4 regions of the Lentzea sp. NPDC058436 genome follow, and region 1 is predicted to be linked to each of the others. Evidence: riboswitches for the same ligand, from Rfam matches in the RefSeq annotation. Region 1 holds a riboswitch; each other region holds the start of a gene.
What was found. Region 1 has a riboswitch for cobalamin ahead of ACFWN2_RS34220 (putative cobaltochelatase). Riboswitches for the same ligand answer to the same signal wherever they lie in the genome.
Positions count from the first base shown of each region.

Region 1 (4,204 bases):
GCCTTCTCCTGTGGTGCCAACGACTTCCGAGCCCAGCGTGACGGGAAGGGCCGGTCCCGGGTACCACGGGAAGAGCTCCCTGCCCTTGCCGCGGCGGATGACCGTCTCGCCGTAGTTGAGCCCGATCGCGGTGACGTCGACGAGCGTGTCGCCGACGGGGTCGGGCACCTCCTCGACGGTGAGCACCTCGGGCCCTCCGAACTCGTGGAACCGCACTGCCTTCACCTGGTCCTCCCTCAGTAAGCGGACCGTCGGTCCGTTTGGTAATATACGGACCGTCAGTCCGCTTGTGTCAAGGGAGAGTTCGTTGGAACGTGCCGATGCCGCCCGCAACCGGGCCGCGATCCTGGCCGCCGCGACCGAGCTGATCAGCTCCCGGGGCATCGAGGCCGTGTCCGTCGAGGACGTGGCACTGGCGGCGGGTGTGGGCAAGGGCACCGTGTTCCGGCGGTTCGGCGACAAGGCCGGTCTGGTCAGGGCCGTGGTCGACTCCACCGCCGCCTCGTGGATCCAGACGGCGTCGTTGGAGTGCCGCTCCGCCGGGGAGTTCGCCGGCACGCTGTTCGACCACGTGCTGGCGTCGTTGCCGCTGGTCATCGCCGTGGAACGGACGACGGTCCGCAGCTGCGAGGGCAACTTCCGGATCACCGTGGAACGCCTGGCCCGGCTGGTCGGCTCGACCTTCAAGGCGCACACCGTCCTGGCCGTGCTCCGGGGTGAGCACATCGAGTTCCTGCTGGCCCAGGGGATGACCGCCGACGAGATCCGGGCGGGCGTCATTTCACTCGCGGAGACGCTCGCGGCTGAGGTTTGATGCGGGGGTGTTGAACCGTCAGCTGTCCGGAGTCAGGAAGCGCACGCTGCTCGAAGAGCTCGGCCCCGTGCCGGACGTCGAGCCCGACCGCTACGGCGACGGCGGACCGGTGGAGGCGCTGGAGACCCGCGTCGCGCAGCTGCTGGGCACCGAGGCCGCGCTGTTCGTGCCGACCGGCACCATGGCGCAGCAGATCGCGCTGAAGTGCTGGGCGGACCGCACGCACAACCCGATCGTCGCGATGCACCCGCAGGCGCACCCGCTGCACCACGAGGACGACGCGCTGACCGTGCTGTCCGGCCTGCGCCCGATCAAGGTGCGCAACGCGGACGTCGCCTCGTGCCCCGAACCGTTCGGCACGCTGCTGCTGGAGGTGCCGGACCGCGAGGCCGGGTTCGTCCTGCCGACCTGGGACGAGCTGACCGAGGTCGTGGACGCCGCGCGCGAACGGGACGCGGTCGTGCACCTCGACGGCGCGCGGCTGTGGGAGAGCACGCACGGCCTGGGCAAGCCGCTGCCGGAGATCGCGGGCCTCTTCGACTCGGTCTACGTGTCGTTCTACAAGTCGCTGGAAGGCATGTCGGGCGCGGCGCTCGCAGGCACCCAAGACTTCGTGGACCAGGCGCGAGTGTGGCGGCACCGGTACGGCGGCATGCTGTTCCAGCAGTGGCCGGCGGCGTTGTCCGCGATGCACGGCCTCGACACGGTGCTGCCCCGCCTGGGCACCCAGGTCGAGCACGCCAAGGTCGTGGCCGCCGCCATGGGCCTGCCTGAGCCGCACACCCACCAGTTCGCGCTGCACCTGCCCGGCGACCCGAAGCGGCTGACCGAGCTGGGCGGGAAGTTCCTCGGCGGGTTCTGGCGGGACGGGACGCTCGCCAAGACCGAGGTGACGATCGCGGCGCCCGCGCTGGAGTGGACGGCGGAGGAGGTCGGGGAGGCCTGGGCGGAGTTCAGGAGCCTGATCTAGGGCGACGTCGCTCACCTGGCTGTTGGACCCGGCGGTGCGAAGTGCGACGATGCCGGGGCTGTGAGGGGAGTGCGAGGAAGCCGGTGCGAATCCGGCGCCGTCCCGCGACTGTGACCGGTTCTGGAGAGACCGGGAGTCAGGAACTCGTCCCCCTCTTATCCAACCGGCCACGGGCGTGGACACCCGAGGAAGGACTTCGCCGAGCATGTACCCCTTTTCGGCTGTCGTCGGACACGACGACCTCCGGCTCGCCCTGCTGCTGAACGCGGTGCACCCCGCCATCGGCGGTGTTCTCGTCCGCGGCGAGAAGGGGACCGCGAAGTCGACCGTCGTGCGCGCCCTCGCCGCGCTGCTGCCCGAGCTCGAGGTCTCGAAGAACTGCCGTTTCGGCTGCGTGCCCGGTACGACCGACTGCCCCGACGCGCCGCACGACGGCACCGAGAGCCGCCCGGCCCGGCTCGTCGAACTGCCCGTCGGCGCCACCGAGGACCGGCTCGTCGGGTCGCTCGACCTCGAGAAGGCGCTGACCGAGGGCGTGCGGGCGTTCCAGCCCGGCCTGCTGGCGTCGGCGCACCGGGGCGTGCTCTACGTCGACGAGGTCAACCTGCTGCACGACCACCTGGTCGACCTGCTGCTCGACGCCGCCGCGATGGGGCGTGCGCACGTCGAACGCGAAGGCGTGTCGGTCTCGCACCCGTCGCAGTTCCTGCTGGTCGGCACGATGAACCCCGAGGAGGGTGAGCTGCGGCCGCAGCTGCTCGACCGGTTCGGGTTGACGGTGGCGGTGAAGGCGGCTCGTGATGTGAGCGTGCGCACCGAGGTGATCCGGCGCCGGCTCGCCTACGAGGCCGACCCCGTCGCGTTCGCGGCGAGGTGGGCCGGCGAGGACGCCCAGCTCAAGCAGCAGATCACGGACGCGCGCCACAACCTCGCGCGAGTGTCCCTTCCGGACGGTGAGCTGCGCCGGATCGCCGCTGTGTGCGCGGCTTTCGAGGTCGACGGCATGCGCGCGGACCTCGTCGTCGCCCGTGCCGCCAGCGCTCACGCGGCGTGGCGCGGTGCGTCGGAGGTCGAGGAGGTCGACGTCGAGGTCGCGGTCCGGCTGGCACTGCCGCACCGGCGCCGGCGCGACCCGTTCGACGAGCCGGGCATCGAGGAGCAGCAGCTCGAGGACGCGATGAAGCAGGCGGCCGAGCACGCCGCCGAACCCGACGAGGGTCCGGACGACGACGGCCCCGGTGGTGGTGAGCTGCCCGAACCGCAGGAAGGCCCGAAGGGCAACGGGAACGCGCCTCAGGACCGTCCGGCACCGGAGCCGTCGCCCGCGTTCAAGGCGCGGCTGCTGGAGGTCCCCGGAGTCGGCGAAGGCGCGCCCGGCAAGCGTTCCAGGGCCCGCGCGCGCACCGGCAGGATCGTCCGTTCGTCCAAAGTGGACGGCAGTGGTCTGCACCTCGTCGACACGCTGACGAACGCCGCACCGCACCAGGCGACGCGCGGCCGCAGCGGTCCCGGCCTGCTGCTCACCGCCGCCGACCTGCGCAAGGCCGTGCGGGAGGGCAAGGAGTCGAACCTCGTCCTGTTCGTCGTCGACGCCTCCGGGTCGATGGCGGCGCAGAAGCGGATGTCGGCCGTCAGCGGTGCGGTGATCTCGTTGCTGCGCGACGCCTACCAGCGCCGGGACAAGGTCGGCGTGGTGACGTTCCGCGGTAACCAGGCCGAGGTGGCGCTCCCGCCCACCACCTCCGTCGACGCGGCGGCCACCCGCCTCAAGAAGATGCGCACCGGCGGCCGGACCCCGCTCGCGGACGGTCTGCTGAAGGCGCACAGGGTCCTGGAGATCGAACGCCTCCGCGACCCGCGCAAGCGGCCGTTGGTGGTGCTGCTGACGGACGGCCGCGCCACGTCGTCCGGACTCGGCGGCGACCCGACCAAGGACGCTCTGAAGGCCGCCGGACTGCTCGAGAAGACCGCCGTCGTGGTCGTGGACTGCGAACAGGGCCACGTCCGCCTCGGTCTCGCGCAGAAGATCGCCGAGGCGTTGCAGGGCACGTGCGTCCGGCTCGACCAGCTGTCCGCCGACCACCTCGCCGGCGTCGTCCGGGCTGCGTGAGTTCGCGCTGGTCGTCCGGGTGCCCCTTCGTCGGGATTCGGCGAAGCCCAATCACGGCGAAGCGGCGGCCGGACGACCAGCTTCCCGGCGAACTCACCGGAGTCTGCGGAGCAGCGACCAACGAGCAAGGAGAATCCCCAGTGCCTCAAGGACAACCCACCGAGGTGCCGAAGGACGGCCTGACCACCCGCCAGCGCCGCAACCGGCCGTTGCTGATGCTGCACACCGGTGAGATGAAGGGGAAGTCGACGTCGGCGTTCGGCATGGCGCTGCGCGGCTGGAACCAGGGCTGGGACATCGGCGTGTTCCA
Region 1 is NZ_JBHXLF010000014.1:134,636-138,839, reverse strand. Features, by position in the region: gene ACFWN2_RS34235 (zinc-binding alcohol dehydrogenase family protein) at 1-225, opposite strand, end outside; gene ACFWN2_RS34230 (helix-turn-helix domain-containing protein) at 308-814, shown strand; gene ACFWN2_RS34225 (threonine aldolase family protein) at 822-1,784, shown strand; cobalamin riboswitch at 1,815-1,951, shown strand; gene ACFWN2_RS34220 (putative cobaltochelatase) at 1,990-3,894, shown strand; gene cobO (cob(I)yrinic acid a,c-diamide adenosyltransferase) at 4,035-4,204, shown strand, end outside.

Region 2 (4,204 bases), on a different contig from region 1:
AGCGCGGCGACCTGACCGCCCCACATCTGCCGCGCCTGCAGCATCGCGAGCACGAGGTTGACCCGCACCGACCCGGTCGGCGCCTCGCCGAGGACGTGCAGGCCGTCGCGGATCTGGACGTCCTTGACCTCGCACAGCCAGCCGTCGACGTGCAGGATGAACTCGTCGAACTCCGCGTCGTGCGGCCGGTCGTCCAGGCCCAGGTCGTGGTCGAGCTTCGCGGCCTTGATCAGCGTCCAGATCTGCGCGCGGATGGCCGGCACCTTGGCCGGGTCCATCGCGGAGATGTTCCCGTACTCGTCGAGCAGCTGCTCCAGGCGCGCGATGTCGCCGTAGCTGTCGGCGCGGGCCATCGGCGGCACGAGGTGGTCGACCAGCGTGGCGTGCGCACGCCGCTTGGCCTGCGTGCCCTCACCGGGGTCGTTGACGAGGAACGGGTAGATCAGCGGCAGGTCGCCGAGCGCCGCGTCCGTGCCGCAGGACGCCGACATGCCGACCGTCTTGCCGGGCAACCACTCCAGGTTGCCGTGCTTGCCGACGTGCACGACCGCGTCCGCGCCGAAGTTCGACTCGATCCACCGGTACGCCGCGAGGTAGTGGTGCGACGGCGGCAGGTCCGGGTCGTGGTAGATCGCGATGGGGTTCTCGCCGAACCCGCGCGGCGGCTGCACGATCACCGCGACGTTGCCGGACCGCAGCGCGGCCAGCACGATCTCGCCGTCCTTCGACTTCGAGAAGTCCACGAACAACGAGCCGGGCGCCTCACCCCAGTGCTCCCGCATCGACTCGCGGAAGTCCTCGGGCAGCGTCTCGTGGAACTCGCGGTAGTCGGCCGCGGCGATGCGGATCGGGTTGCTCTCGAACTGCTCCTGCGTGAGCCAGTCGGCGTCCTGGCCACCGGCGGCGATCAACGCGTGGATCAGCTTGTCGCCGTCGAGCTCGTCGACGCCCGGCAGTTCGTCACCGATGTCGTACCCGTGCTCCCGCATGGCCTTCAGCAGCCGGACGGTCGACGCGGGCGTGTCGAGCCCGACCGCGTTGCCGATGCGCGAGTGCTTGGTCGGGTACGCCGACAGCATCACGACGACCTTGCGCTCGGCGACCGGGATGTGGCGCAACCGGCCGTGCCGCACGGCGATGCCCGCGACGCGCAGCGCCCGTTCCGGGTCGGCGACGTAGATCGTGAGGCCGTCCTCGTCGATCTCCTTGAAGGAGAACGGGACCGTGATGATCCGGCCGTCGAACTCGGGGATCGCGACCTGGGTCGCGGTGTCCAAAGGAGACAGTCCGTCGTCGTTCTCGTCCCACGTCTCGCGGCTCGACGTGAGGCACAACCCCTGCAGGATCGGCACGTCGAGAGCCGCGAGCGCACCGACGTCCCACGCGTCGTTGTCACCACCGGCGGACGCCTTGGCGGGGTTCGTGCCCCCCGCCGCGAGCACGGTCACGACGAGCGCGTCGGCCTGGCGCAACGTGTCGAGCAGCTCGGGCTCGGCGGTGCGCAACGAGGAGCAGAAGACCGGCAGTGCCTTACCGCCCTTGGCCTCGATCGCGTCGCACAGCGCGTGGACGAACGCCGTGTTCCCGGCGACGTGGTGCGCGCGGTAGTAGAGGACCGCGACCGTCGGACCGTTCTCCGGCGTGGTCTCGCGCTCCAGCACGCCCCAGCTCGGGGTGGCCGCGGGCGCCTCGAAGCCGTGACCGGTCAGCAGCACGGTGTCGGAGAGGAACTTGTGCAGCTCGGTGAGGTTCGCCGGGCCGCCGTGCGCGAGGTAGAGGTGCGCCTCCGCGCACACGCCGCCTGCCACCGTCGACAGCTCCATGAGCGCCGCGTCGGGCTGCATCTCGCCGCCGAGCACCACCACGGGCAGGCCGCAGGCGAGCAGCCAGTCGAGCCCCTCCTCCCACATCCGGCGGCCGCCGAGGATGCGCACGACGACGAGGTCGACACCGTCGACGAGCCCGGGAAGGTCCTCGACGGTGGTGCGCGCCGGGTTGCCGAGCCGGTACTCGGCACCGCTCGCACGCGCCGACAGCAGGTCGGTGTCGGAGGTCGACAGCAGCAGGATCACGCAGGGCTCCATCCCTCGTGGGGTCCTCGCCCCAGGTTGCGGGTGACTGGCGAAGCAGAGTTCCTGACTCCCAGCGGTTCGCTGGTCACAGTGGCGGGACCGCGCCGGATTCACACCGGCTTCCTCCTGCGCTTCGTCGTTCGGGCTCACCCTAACCGGCGGGTTACAGTCCGACCTATGCGTAGTCACCCGGATGCCTGCCCCGGCGCCGTCGAGCTGCACCAGGCGGCCGACGGCGGGCTGGCGCGCATCCGGGTGCCGGGTGGGACTCTTCCCGCTGCTCAGTGGGACGTCGTGCGGCTGGCGGCGTTGGAGCTCGGGAACGGCTCGGTGGAGCTGACCTCGCGGGCGAACCTCCAGATCAGGGGCCTGGCGGACGGCGTGGAGCTGGGCGCGCGACTGGCCGCGGCGGGCCTGCTGCCGTCGGCCACGCACGAGCGGATGCGCAACATCATCGCGGCGCCGCTGGAGGACAACCAGGCGCTGGTCGACGAGATCGACGCGGCACTGTGCGCGGACCCGGCGCTGGCGGAGCTGCCAGGGCGTTTCCTGCTCACGATCGGCGCCTCGGTGAGCGGGCTGGGCGGCGACTTCGGCCTGGTCAGCGCACCGGACGGCACGTTCTCCCTCCTCCTCGCCGGCGCCGACACCGGCGTCCGCGTGACCGACCCCGTCGACGCCGTCCTCACCGCCGCCCGCCTCTTCCAGCGGCTGCGCGGCCCGGCCTGGCGCCTGTCCGAAGTGGACGACGGTGTGCGAAAGATCACCGCTCACTTCGGCGCCACCGACGCCCCGCGCGTCACCCCGGCTGTGACACCTGTCGCACCTTCACCGTTGACCCCAGGGGTCCCACTCGGTCGCCTCGACGCGCGTCAGCTCCCCGGCGTCGGCCTGCGCCTGACCCCGTGGCGCGGCCTGGTCGTCCCCGCCGGCACCGACACGTCCGGCCTCATCACCGACCCGGCCTCCCCCTGGCACGGCGTCAGCGCCTGCACCGGCCGCCCCGGCTGCGCGAAGTCGCTGTCCGACGTCCGCGCCGACGCCCGTGCCTGGCTCGGGACCCCGCACAGGCGGCCCGTCCACTGGTCCGGTTGTGCCCGCCGCTGCGGTCGTCCCGCAGGCGAAGTGATCGAGTTCGTCGCGACCGGCGACGGCTACGAGGAGATCCGTTGACGCAGTACATCAGGGACGGGGCGGAGATCTACCGCCAGTCCTTCGCCACCATCCGCGCGGAGTCGGACCTCACCCGGTTCCCCGACGACGTCGCGAAGGTCGTCGTCCGCATGATCCACGCGTGCGGCATGACCGACCTCCCCCAGGACGTCGCGTTCTCGCCGAACGTCGTCCAGAACGCCCGCGCGGCACTACGCGACGGCGCGCCGATCCTGTGCGACGCCAACATGGTCGCGTCCGGCGTGACCCGCCGGCGGCTGCCCGCGGACAACGAAGTCCTTTGCCTCCTCCAAGATCCGCGCACACCGGACCTGGCCAAGAGCATCGGCAACACGCGCAGCGCCGCGGCGCTGGAGCTGCTCGCGGACCGGTTCGACGGCGCGGTGATCGCGATCGGCAACGCCCCCACCGCGTTGTTCCACCTCCTCGACCTGATCGCCCAAGGGGCCCCGCGTCCCGCCGCGATCCTCGGCATCCCCGTCGGGTTCATCGGGGCCGCGGAGTCCAAGGAAGCTTTGGCCGCAACGGATCTGGAGCACCTCGTGGTGCGCGGCCGGCGCGGCGGCAGTGCCATGACGGCGGCGGCCATCAACGCGATCGCGAGCGAGGAAGAATGACGGGCAAGCTCTACGGCGTCGGCCTGGGTCCCGGCGACCCGGAACTCGTGACGGTCAAGGCCGCGCGACTCATCACCGAGGCCGACGTGGTCGCGTTCCACAGCGCGCGGCACGGCAGGTCGGTGGCGAAGACCATCGCGGCGCCGTACTTCCGCGACGGCCAGATCATGGAACAGCTCGTCTACCCGGTCACCACCGAGGACACCGACGACTACCAGGGCGAGATCGACACCTTCTACGAGGAGGCAGCCGGCAAGCTCGCCGCGCACCTCGACGCGGGTCGGAACGTCGTCGTGCTCGCCGCCGGGGACCCGTTCTTCTACGGCTCCTACATGCACATGC
Region 2 is NZ_JBHXLF010000003.1:770,186-774,389, forward strand. Features, by position in the region: gene cobN (cobaltochelatase subunit CobN) at 1-2,072, opposite strand, end outside; cobalamin riboswitch at 2,108-2,241, opposite strand; gene ACFWN2_RS17305 (hypothetical protein) at 2,250-3,245, shown strand; gene ACFWN2_RS17310 (precorrin-8X methylmutase) at 3,242-3,862, shown strand; gene ACFWN2_RS17315 (precorrin-2 C(20)-methyltransferase) at 3,859-4,204, shown strand, end outside.
Region 2: another riboswitch for cobalamin. It lies ahead of cobN (cobaltochelatase subunit CobN); the one in region 1 lies ahead of ACFWN2_RS34220 (putative cobaltochelatase).

Region 3 (4,204 bases), on a different contig from region 1:
ACCCGCTCGGATCCAGGTGTCGACCCCGGCGATGCCGGTGCCGCGCGCCGCGACGTAGGACTCCGGGTTGTAGGCGATGGCACCGATGTCGTTGCTGAGCGAGTTGCCCGAGTCCGCCGCGGCGGTCGCCTGCGCGGACTTCAGGAACGCCACGCCGCGGTCGACCAGCGCCTCGGAACCACCGGCGTCCGCGAGCGCCTGCACGACGAGCCCGGTGCTGTTGGTGTTCGGCGCCTCGGTGCCGACCCCGCCACCCCAGCCGCCGCTCGCGCTCTGGTTGCCCGCGAGCCAGGAGACCGCTCGGGCGATCGGGGCGTCGAGGCCCTGCGCGCCGGCCCGTTTCGCGGCCAGCATGGCCGACAGCCCGAGACCGGTCGTGTCACCGTCCGAAGGGGACACTCCGGTCGCCTTGCCCTCGTCGCACGAGGAGATCTTGTACCCGTCCGGTGTGACGTGGTCGCCGGTCTCGTCGGTCTTCACGAGGGCGAAGAAGATCCTGAAGTAACCCTCGGAACACTGCTGCGTCACCAGCTTGTCGATGGCGAGCTGGTCGTTCTCCCCCGCGGCGGCCAGACCGATCACGCCGATCGCCTGTCCGAACACGTTCGCGTTGTTGGTGACGAAGTCCGCGTACTCCGGGTTCTTCGAGTAGTCGCTGACGCGGCCGATGTCCGGGCCGGAGCGCCTGATCGCGGCCTTGGTCTCGGCGATCATGTCGTGGCCGTCGAAGTTCCGGGGGTCACGGCCGGAGATCTGGGCCGCCACCAACGTCTTCGCCGCCGCGCCGCCGGTGATGACGGCCTCGAACCCGCTGTCGGGAATGAGCCCGTCCCACGTGAAGTAGTCCGTGGCGTGGCCCTGGTCGTCGAGGTAGTCGACGATCGGCTCGGCCACAGCGCCATCGCCGGAGGCGTACGCGGCGAAGAGCACGTCGAGCATGAGCCCGTGGTCCGGGAGCGTGCCGCCGTTGGGGTTCTCGAAGGTGCCGTCCGCGCGCAGTTGCTTGGCGAGCCATAGCGAGTTCTGATGGGCGGCTTCGCGGTCGCTCGCGGCAGAGGCGGTGCCGGCGATCATGGCGGCGACGAGGCCGATGCTGACCGCGAACGCCAAACCGGCCATTGTCCTGCGGCGGCGCATGCTCTCCTCCTTTGCTCACGCGTGGGAGGACAGGCGCAGGACGCCGATGTCACCCCTGCTCTCGCGACAGCGGGTTGGACCGTTCATCCACCCGTGCGGTATCCCGACTCGCCACTTGTCCAGTGGCCCACGGTTGCGCGACAGCGCCGGAGTTCGACCGGCTTCCCCGTCACAGGTGGCGGTGTTCAGTTGTGATGGCGGCCGAGGTTAACACCCGATCACTTGGGCGCGGCACCGCTGACCAGGTCGGTTAGCAGGGTCACATCGCCGTCCGCGGATAACGGTGCCAACAAAGGGCCCGGGATGAGAGCCTGTGCTCCGTCCAACTCCATTCAGCGTGGAGCGGGGGAAGTCCGGTGAAAGTCCGGCGCTGTCCCGCAACGGTGTGCCTTCGAGGCGAGCCCGGTCACCCGCCCCACGCGGTGCAGCCAGATCCTGTCGAGGAAGTGCGGGAAAGGTTTCTCATGAGACGTTTGGTGCTCGCTGCCGCCCTGCTGTGCGGCATCGGCCTGGTCACCGCTCCGGCGGCGGCCGCCACCCAGAACAAGGCCGACGCCGCCGCGGGCTGGCTCGCCCGCCAGATGGCCGACGGCGAACGGTTCGAGGCCGACTTCGGCGGCACGAAGTACCCGGACCAGGGCCTGACGATCGACGCGATCTTCGCGTTCGCCGCCGCGAAGGCGTCGGACGCGAACGCGAACAAGGCGATCACCTGGCTGGCGAAGCCGGAGATCACCACGGGTTACGTCGGCAGCGGCACCGAGGCGTACGCGGGCGCGCACGCCAAGCTGATGCTCGCCGCACAGGTCCGCGGCAAGAACCCGGCGTCGTTCGGCGGTGTCGACCTCAAGGCGGGCCTGCTCTCGCTGCTCACGCCGTCCGGGAGGTTCTCCGACCGCTCCGACTTCGGTGACTACTCCAACGCCTTCAGCCAGTCCCTCGCCCTGCTGGCGCTGGACCGCACCTCCAGCGGCGCCCCGGCGTCCGCGAAGGCGTTCCTGGCGGGCACCCAGTGCCCCGACGGCGGGTTCCCGCTGAACTTCGGCCAGACGCCGTGCGCGAGCGACGTCGACTCGACCGCCGTGGTCGTGCAGGCGCTGCGCGCCGTCGGTGACAACGTCAACGCCGCCGAGGGCACGACCTGGCTGGTGTCGAAGCAGAACACCGACGGCGGTTTCTCCGTGGGCACCAACGCCTCCAACGCCAACAGCACCGGCCTGGCCGCCGAGGCGCTCGCCGGTCACCGCCCGGCCGCCGCGGTGAAGGCCCGGCAGTTCCTGCGCTCGCTGCAGGTCGGGTGTGCCGGTGCGGTCGCGGATCGTGGTGCCATCGCTTACGACGCGACCGGTTTCGACCAGTCGACCGCGCCGCGCGCGACGGCCCAGGCGGTCCTCGGGCTGACCGGGGTCAAGCTGTCCGCGCTGTCCGGTGGTGGCACGTCTCAGGCGCCGGTGCTGACCTGCCCGTGAGGTGAGGTCGCGGGTGGTTTCCGATGCTGTACCAACGGAAACCATCCCGTGAGTTGAGACCGCGGGTGGTTTCCGTTGGCGTGCCACGGAAACCACCCACGACCGCTCAGCCGGTCAGCGCACCTCCGGTCGTGCCGACTGCCAGGCGGCCCACAGCCGGGCGTAGTGCCCCTCGGTGGCGATCAACTCGTCGTGGGTGCCCGACTCGACGATCCGGCCGTGCTCCAGCACCAGGACGCGATCAGCCGTAGCGGCCTGCCGCAACCGGTGCGCCACCACGAGTCCGGTCCGTCCATTCAGGACAGCGGCCGCCCCGTCCTCCAGGCGGGTCGCGTCGCGGCTGTCGGCCTCGGCCGTGGCCTCGTCCAACAGCACGACGGCCGGGTCGGCGAGCAGCGCGCGTGCCAGCGCGACCTGTGCGGTCTGCGCGGGGTCCAGTTCGCGGCCCAGCTCACCGACCACGGTCCGGACGCCGTCAGGTAGCTCGTCGACCCAGTCCGCGCCGACGGCCCGCAGCGCGCGTTCGGCGTCGGCGTCGGTGGCGTCCGGGGCGGCCAGGCGCAGGTCCTCGGCCAGCGGGCCCGCGAACACGTGCGTCTCCTGGGGCACGAGCACCAGCGGTGCCGCCCGGTCCGGGATCGTCCCGGCCCAGCTCACGCGGCCCTCGGTCGGTGAGGCGAGTCCGGCCAGCAGGACGGCCAGCGTGGACTTCCCGGCACCGCTGGCGCCCACGAGCGCGACAGTCTCGCCCTGCCGCAGCCGCAGGGACACGTCGTGCAGGACCGGTTCGGCCGTGCCGGGGTAGCGGTGCGTCACCGACTCGGCGCGCAGGTCCCCGGTGCGGGCCGGTGCCGGGACCGCCGCGACGGGCTCGGCGGTACCGATCACGCCGACGATGCGTTGCAGGCTCGCCATCGCGGACTGGACCTGGTCGAAGCTGAACACCAGCAGCCCCAACGGGTTGAACAGCCGGTGGAAGTACAGCGCGGCCGCCGTCACCGCCCCCACCGACGCCGATCCCGTGCGCACGAGGACGAAGCCGGTGATCACGATGGCGACGAGACCGCACAGCTCGGCGATGTTGATCCACTTGCCCCAGGCGGTGGCGAACCACAGGATCGAGCGCGAGACGTCCCGCGCCCGCCCTGACGACTCGCCGATCAGACCGACGTGGCGCTCCTCCGCGCCGTAGGCACGCAGCGTGGGAAGTCCTTCGAGCGCGGACACGAGCGTTTCCGCGCGATCGCCGAACGCCGCGCGTTCCTCGGCGTAGCGGACCGCCGCGCGCGGCAGGTACCAGCGCAACGCGAACCCGTAGACCGGGATCGCGACCAGACCGGCGGCGGCGAGCCAGGGGTCCAGTGCGAACAGGCCCACCATCGTCAGCCCGACGGTCAGGACCGCCCCGACCCACTGCGCGAGCAGCGTGGCGACGACCTCGCTGATCACGGCGACGTCGTCACCGACCCTGCTGAGCAGATCTCCGCGCCCGGTCTCCTCGACCTCGGCGGCGGGCATGCGCAGCGCGGCGGCGACGGTGTCCTCCCGCATCCGCGCCAGCACCCGTTGGCCGATCCGCGCGACGAGCGCACCGCTGA
Region 3 is NZ_JBHXLF010000001.1:808,551-812,754, reverse strand. Features, by position in the region: gene ACFWN2_RS03365 (hypothetical protein) at 1-1,137, opposite strand, end outside; cobalamin riboswitch at 1,235-1,304, opposite strand; cobalamin riboswitch at 1,435-1,570, shown strand; gene ACFWN2_RS03360 (prenyltransferase/squalene oxidase repeat-containing protein) at 1,602-2,606, shown strand; gene ACFWN2_RS03355 (ABC transporter ATP-binding protein) at 2,721-4,204, opposite strand, start outside.
Region 3: another riboswitch for cobalamin. It lies ahead of ACFWN2_RS03360 (prenyltransferase/squalene oxidase repeat-containing protein); the one in region 1 lies ahead of ACFWN2_RS34220 (putative cobaltochelatase).

Region 4 (4,204 bases), on a different contig from region 1:
GGAAGTCCACGGACTGGGGGCCGGCTCACCGAGGCGCTGGCCGAGCACAGGCGCGTCCGCGAAGACCTCGTGTGCCCCTCGACCCGTCCCGCACCGGGGTGGCGCTGTCCGAGGTACTCCAGCTCCACCCGGAACAGTCCACCGACGCCTTCGTGGCGCACCACCCGGAGGCGAAGTACTTCGATGTCTGACCTGCGAGCAGTCCTGTGGGACATGGACGGGACGCTGCTGGACTCCGAGAAGCTCTGGGACATCCCGCTCTACGAGTACGCGGAGAAGCTCGGCGGCGTGCTGTCCCTGGAGACCCGTGAGCGCATGGTCGGCAGCAACGTGCCCACGACGATGCGCCTGCTGTTCGGCGACGTCGGCATCGAGCCGACCGAGTCCGACATGGCCGACGGCGCCGCGTGGATCCTGCGCCGCACCGAGGAGGTCTTCCGCGCCGGTCTGCCGTGGCGTCCCGGCGCCCAGGACGCGTTGAAGGCGGTGCGCGCTTCGGGCGTGCCGATGGCGTTGGTGACGTCCACCGAGCGGGGGCTGACCGAGGTCGCGCTGGACACGATCGGCCGGGACCTGTTCGACGTCACCGTGTGCGGCGACGAGGTGGACGGGCTGAACAAGCCGCTGCCCGAGCCGTACCTGAAGGCGGCGCGGCTGCTGGGCGTCGATCCCGCGCTCTGCGTCGCGATCGAGGACTCGCCGACCGGTGTCTCCGCCGCGGTGGCCGCCGGGTGCACCGTGCTGGTCGTGCCGTGTGACGTCGAGGTGCCGACGGGGGAGCGGCGGATCTTCCGCGACTCCCTCGTCGGCGTCGACCTCGAGGTGCTGAAAGCGCTCTAGACCGCTTCGGTGACGCGTGCCTTGGCCTTGCGCGTGGCCGGGTCCACCAGCAGGCCGAACACCACGCCGATGCCGACGTAGAGCGTCGCCAGCTGGGCGAGCGAGCTGAGGCGGAACTGCCACAGCACGTTCACCGGCATGTCCGCGGGGATCGTGTCCGGCGGCGCGGGGAACGCCAGCAGCACCAGCGCGACGGCCGCGGCCACCGCGAGCAGCACGGCCGTTGCCCGCACCGGCTGCGGCTGCGTGCTCAGCTGCGCGGCGAGCCAGCTCGCTCCCCACACGATCAGCAGGCCCGCCACGACCACGCCGAGGTAGAGCGCGGTCCGGTAGTTCACCGTCACCGGGTCGCCCACGGCCGGCGGGTTGGCCGGGTACTTGAGCCACGGCAGCAACGCCACGGCACCGAACACCGCGGCACCGAACGTGAAGCTGCGCGTGAACGGCGTGCTGCCGGCGAACCAGCGCTTCGACAGCGCGTAAGCCGTGGCGAACACCAGGCCCACGGCGATGCCGACGATCACCACGCCGAGCATGCCGCCCACGACCTGCGCGCCGCGGCTGACGAGCTCTTCCTCGCCGCCGTGGGAGTGGCCGGCCTCTTCGCCGGCGGGTGCCCGTGCCTCCTCGACCGCGAGCGCGGCGCGGATCGGGATCTCGGTCACCAGGAGCTGCACCAGGGCGGACGCGACACCGGCGATGCCGCCGGCCGCGATCCCGCGCAGTGCGATGGACTTGTAAGTGGTCATCTGCGTGATCGGTGGAGTCGGATCAGTGGCAGGGGACGCCGAGAGCGTGGCGGCCGTCGTGGAAGAACTCGTGCAGCAACTCGGATCCCGCGCCGAGCGCGAGGCCGTTCTCCTGCAGGACCAGGTACGTGACGATCAGGCCGAGCAGTGAGACGGCGAAGGCCCATTTGGGCACGCGGACGGCGGACAGGCTTGCTGCGGGGCTCGTCATGACGGGCTCCTCCATACCTCGTGGAAGGTCAACTCTCCTTGCGGCGCCGCAGCCGGTCTCCTGACTCCCGGATCAACGCTGCCCCCGCGTCTTCCCAGTCCCGGCGGGGACCAGTGACGTGCTCGGCGGGGATCGCTTCCCGGTCACAGTGGCGAGGACCGCGCCGGATTCACACCGGCTTCCCGTCACTGCGGCGCGTGCACCGTAAGTTGAGCCGCCCGTTAAGCACAACCGGCCATAAGAGTTGTTGCGTTCCTCACTTCACGAGTGGACAGTCACCACACTTCCCACCTGCGGCGACGCGGTAGTAAAGACAACAGCTCCTGCGCCGGAACCCGAGCTCGCCGGGGAAGCTCAGGAATTCTCCCGCCTGTTCGAACGGCGGTGCGCTCATGAGCCGTTCGCCGCGTTCTTCCGCTTCCTCCTCTGTGAGCATGCGTGCGCGCACAACCATTTTCAGCGCGCCGGCGATGTTCGACATCGCGTTGCCCCACAACAGTCCGCGCGCCACCGGTGCGACCGCCTGGATCGCCTCCACCACCGGGGCCAGTGCCTCGGCGGCCGGCGGGCCCAGTCGTGGCTGGTCGATGCGCACGCTCAGGCCGTTCGCGGGGTCGTGCCGCCACCAGAGGTTCTCGGGGCGCACGTCGATCGGGATGTTCGCGGCCGTGAGGGGGCTGAGCAGCCGTGCGGTGTAACTCAGGAAGAACAGGCTCGCCGCGACGCGTGGTTCGTCGGCTTTGTACCGGTTCGCGATGGCGTCGATCGTGGTTTTGAGCGCCGGGCCGTCGAGAAGTGCGGTTCCCGGCAGCCAGGACTCGTCCGGGCGACCCACGTCGAGCGCGAAGAACGGGTTGATTCCGCGCACCCGGCGCAGCGCTTCGAGGACCTCCGCGAATTCGGACACGGGAATTCACGCTACTGGGTGGAATCTCATCGGACGGCCAGGAGGCCCCGATCCTGGTGGAGTGCGGTCGGCTAGCTTGGCCTGGTGAGGACGGCGTACCGCTGCCGGGCCTACCCGGACCCCGAACAGATCGCGATGCTGAATCGCACGTTCGGATGCGTGCGCCTGGTGTGGAACAAGACGCTGGCCGAGCGATCCAGCCGATATCGCACGGAGGGCAAGACCACCTCGTACCGCGAGACCGACGCCGCACTGACAGCCTGGAAGCGCACCGAAGAGCTGGCCTTCTTGTCAGAAGTGTCCTGCGTACCTTTGCAGCAGACGTTGCGCCATCAGCACATCGCATACCAGAACTTCTTCGCCGGACGTGCGAGGTTCCCGCGCTTCAAGTCGCGGGCGGGCCGGCAGTCGGCGCACTTCACCCGTTCGGCGTTCCGCATGCGTGGCGGTCAGCTCCACCTGGCGAAGACGACAGGGGCGATTCGGTTCGCATGGTCGTTCGACCAGGTGAATCTGGTCGAACTCGACCCCAGCATGGTCGTTGTCGCACGTGATCCAGACCAACGCTGGTACATCACGTTCACGGTGGACACCGTTGAACCAGAGCCATTCCCCACCACCGATCACGCCGTCGGCCTCGACCTCGGCGTGAAGCACTTCCTCGTCACCAGTGATGGCCAACGGATCGCCAATCCCGGACATCTGCAGCGCAAAGCGCGCAACCTGGCCCGGTATCAGCGGCGGTTGGCCCGCGCCCAACGCGGATCCAACAATCGCCGCAAGGCCAAGACGAGAGTTGCCGCCGCACATCGCAAGGTCACCAACGCTCGCTGAGACTTCCTGCATCGCACCAGCACTCGTATCGTCCGGGATTCCGTCGTCATCGCGATCGAGGATCTCGCGGTTGCCAACATGGTCCGAAACCGGCGATTGGCCCGCGCTATCAGCGACGTGGCCTGGGGTGAGTTCCGGACGATGCTGGAGTACAAGGCGCGTCGTGCAGGACGGACGCTGCTGGTCGTTGATCGCTGGTATCCCAGCACCAAGACCTGTTCGGCTTGCGGACATCTGCTGAGTGAACTGGGACTGTCCATTCGGCACTGGACGTGTCCGAAGTGTCGCACCCGGCACGACCGGGACTTCAACGCGGCGAAGAACATACTTGCGGCTGGTCGAGCCGTAGCCCGAGGAAACTCGGACGATGCCTGTGGAGTTGATGTGAGACGGAAGGGGTCCGCCCCTCCGCGGTCAGCGGTGAAGCAGGAAACCCTGTGTTGTGAGGCACACCCGTGAGGCATCCGGCATGAGTCGGGTGGGGCTCCTCGCCTGTGAGCGGGGAGTAAGTCAAGTCCACGGCCTGGGACAGATGTGACCGCGGTGTGGACGGGGGGCGGCGGGATGGGAGGATGTGAAGCCGTGAAGACCTTCGATTCCCTGTTCGCTGAACTGACCGAACGAGCCGCCACCAAGCCGGAAGGTTCCGGCACCGTCGCCGCG
Region 4 is NZ_JBHXLF010000003.1:204,634-208,837, reverse strand. Features, by position in the region: partial or broken gene ACFWN2_RS14700 (methionine synthase) at 1-191, shown strand, start outside; gene ACFWN2_RS14695 (HAD family hydrolase) at 184-840, shown strand; gene ACFWN2_RS14690 (CbtA family protein) at 837-1,589, opposite strand; gene ACFWN2_RS14685 (CbtB-domain containing protein) at 1,612-1,800, opposite strand; cobalamin riboswitch at 1,854-1,986, opposite strand; gene ACFWN2_RS14680 ((2Fe-2S)-binding protein) at 2,057-2,707, opposite strand; partial or broken gene ACFWN2_RS14675 (RNA-guided endonuclease InsQ/TnpB family protein) at 2,792-4,000, shown strand; gene ACFWN2_RS14670 (phosphoribosyl-ATP diphosphatase) at 4,124-4,204, shown strand, end outside.
Region 4: another riboswitch for cobalamin. It lies ahead of ACFWN2_RS14685 (CbtB-domain containing protein); the one in region 1 lies ahead of ACFWN2_RS34220 (putative cobaltochelatase).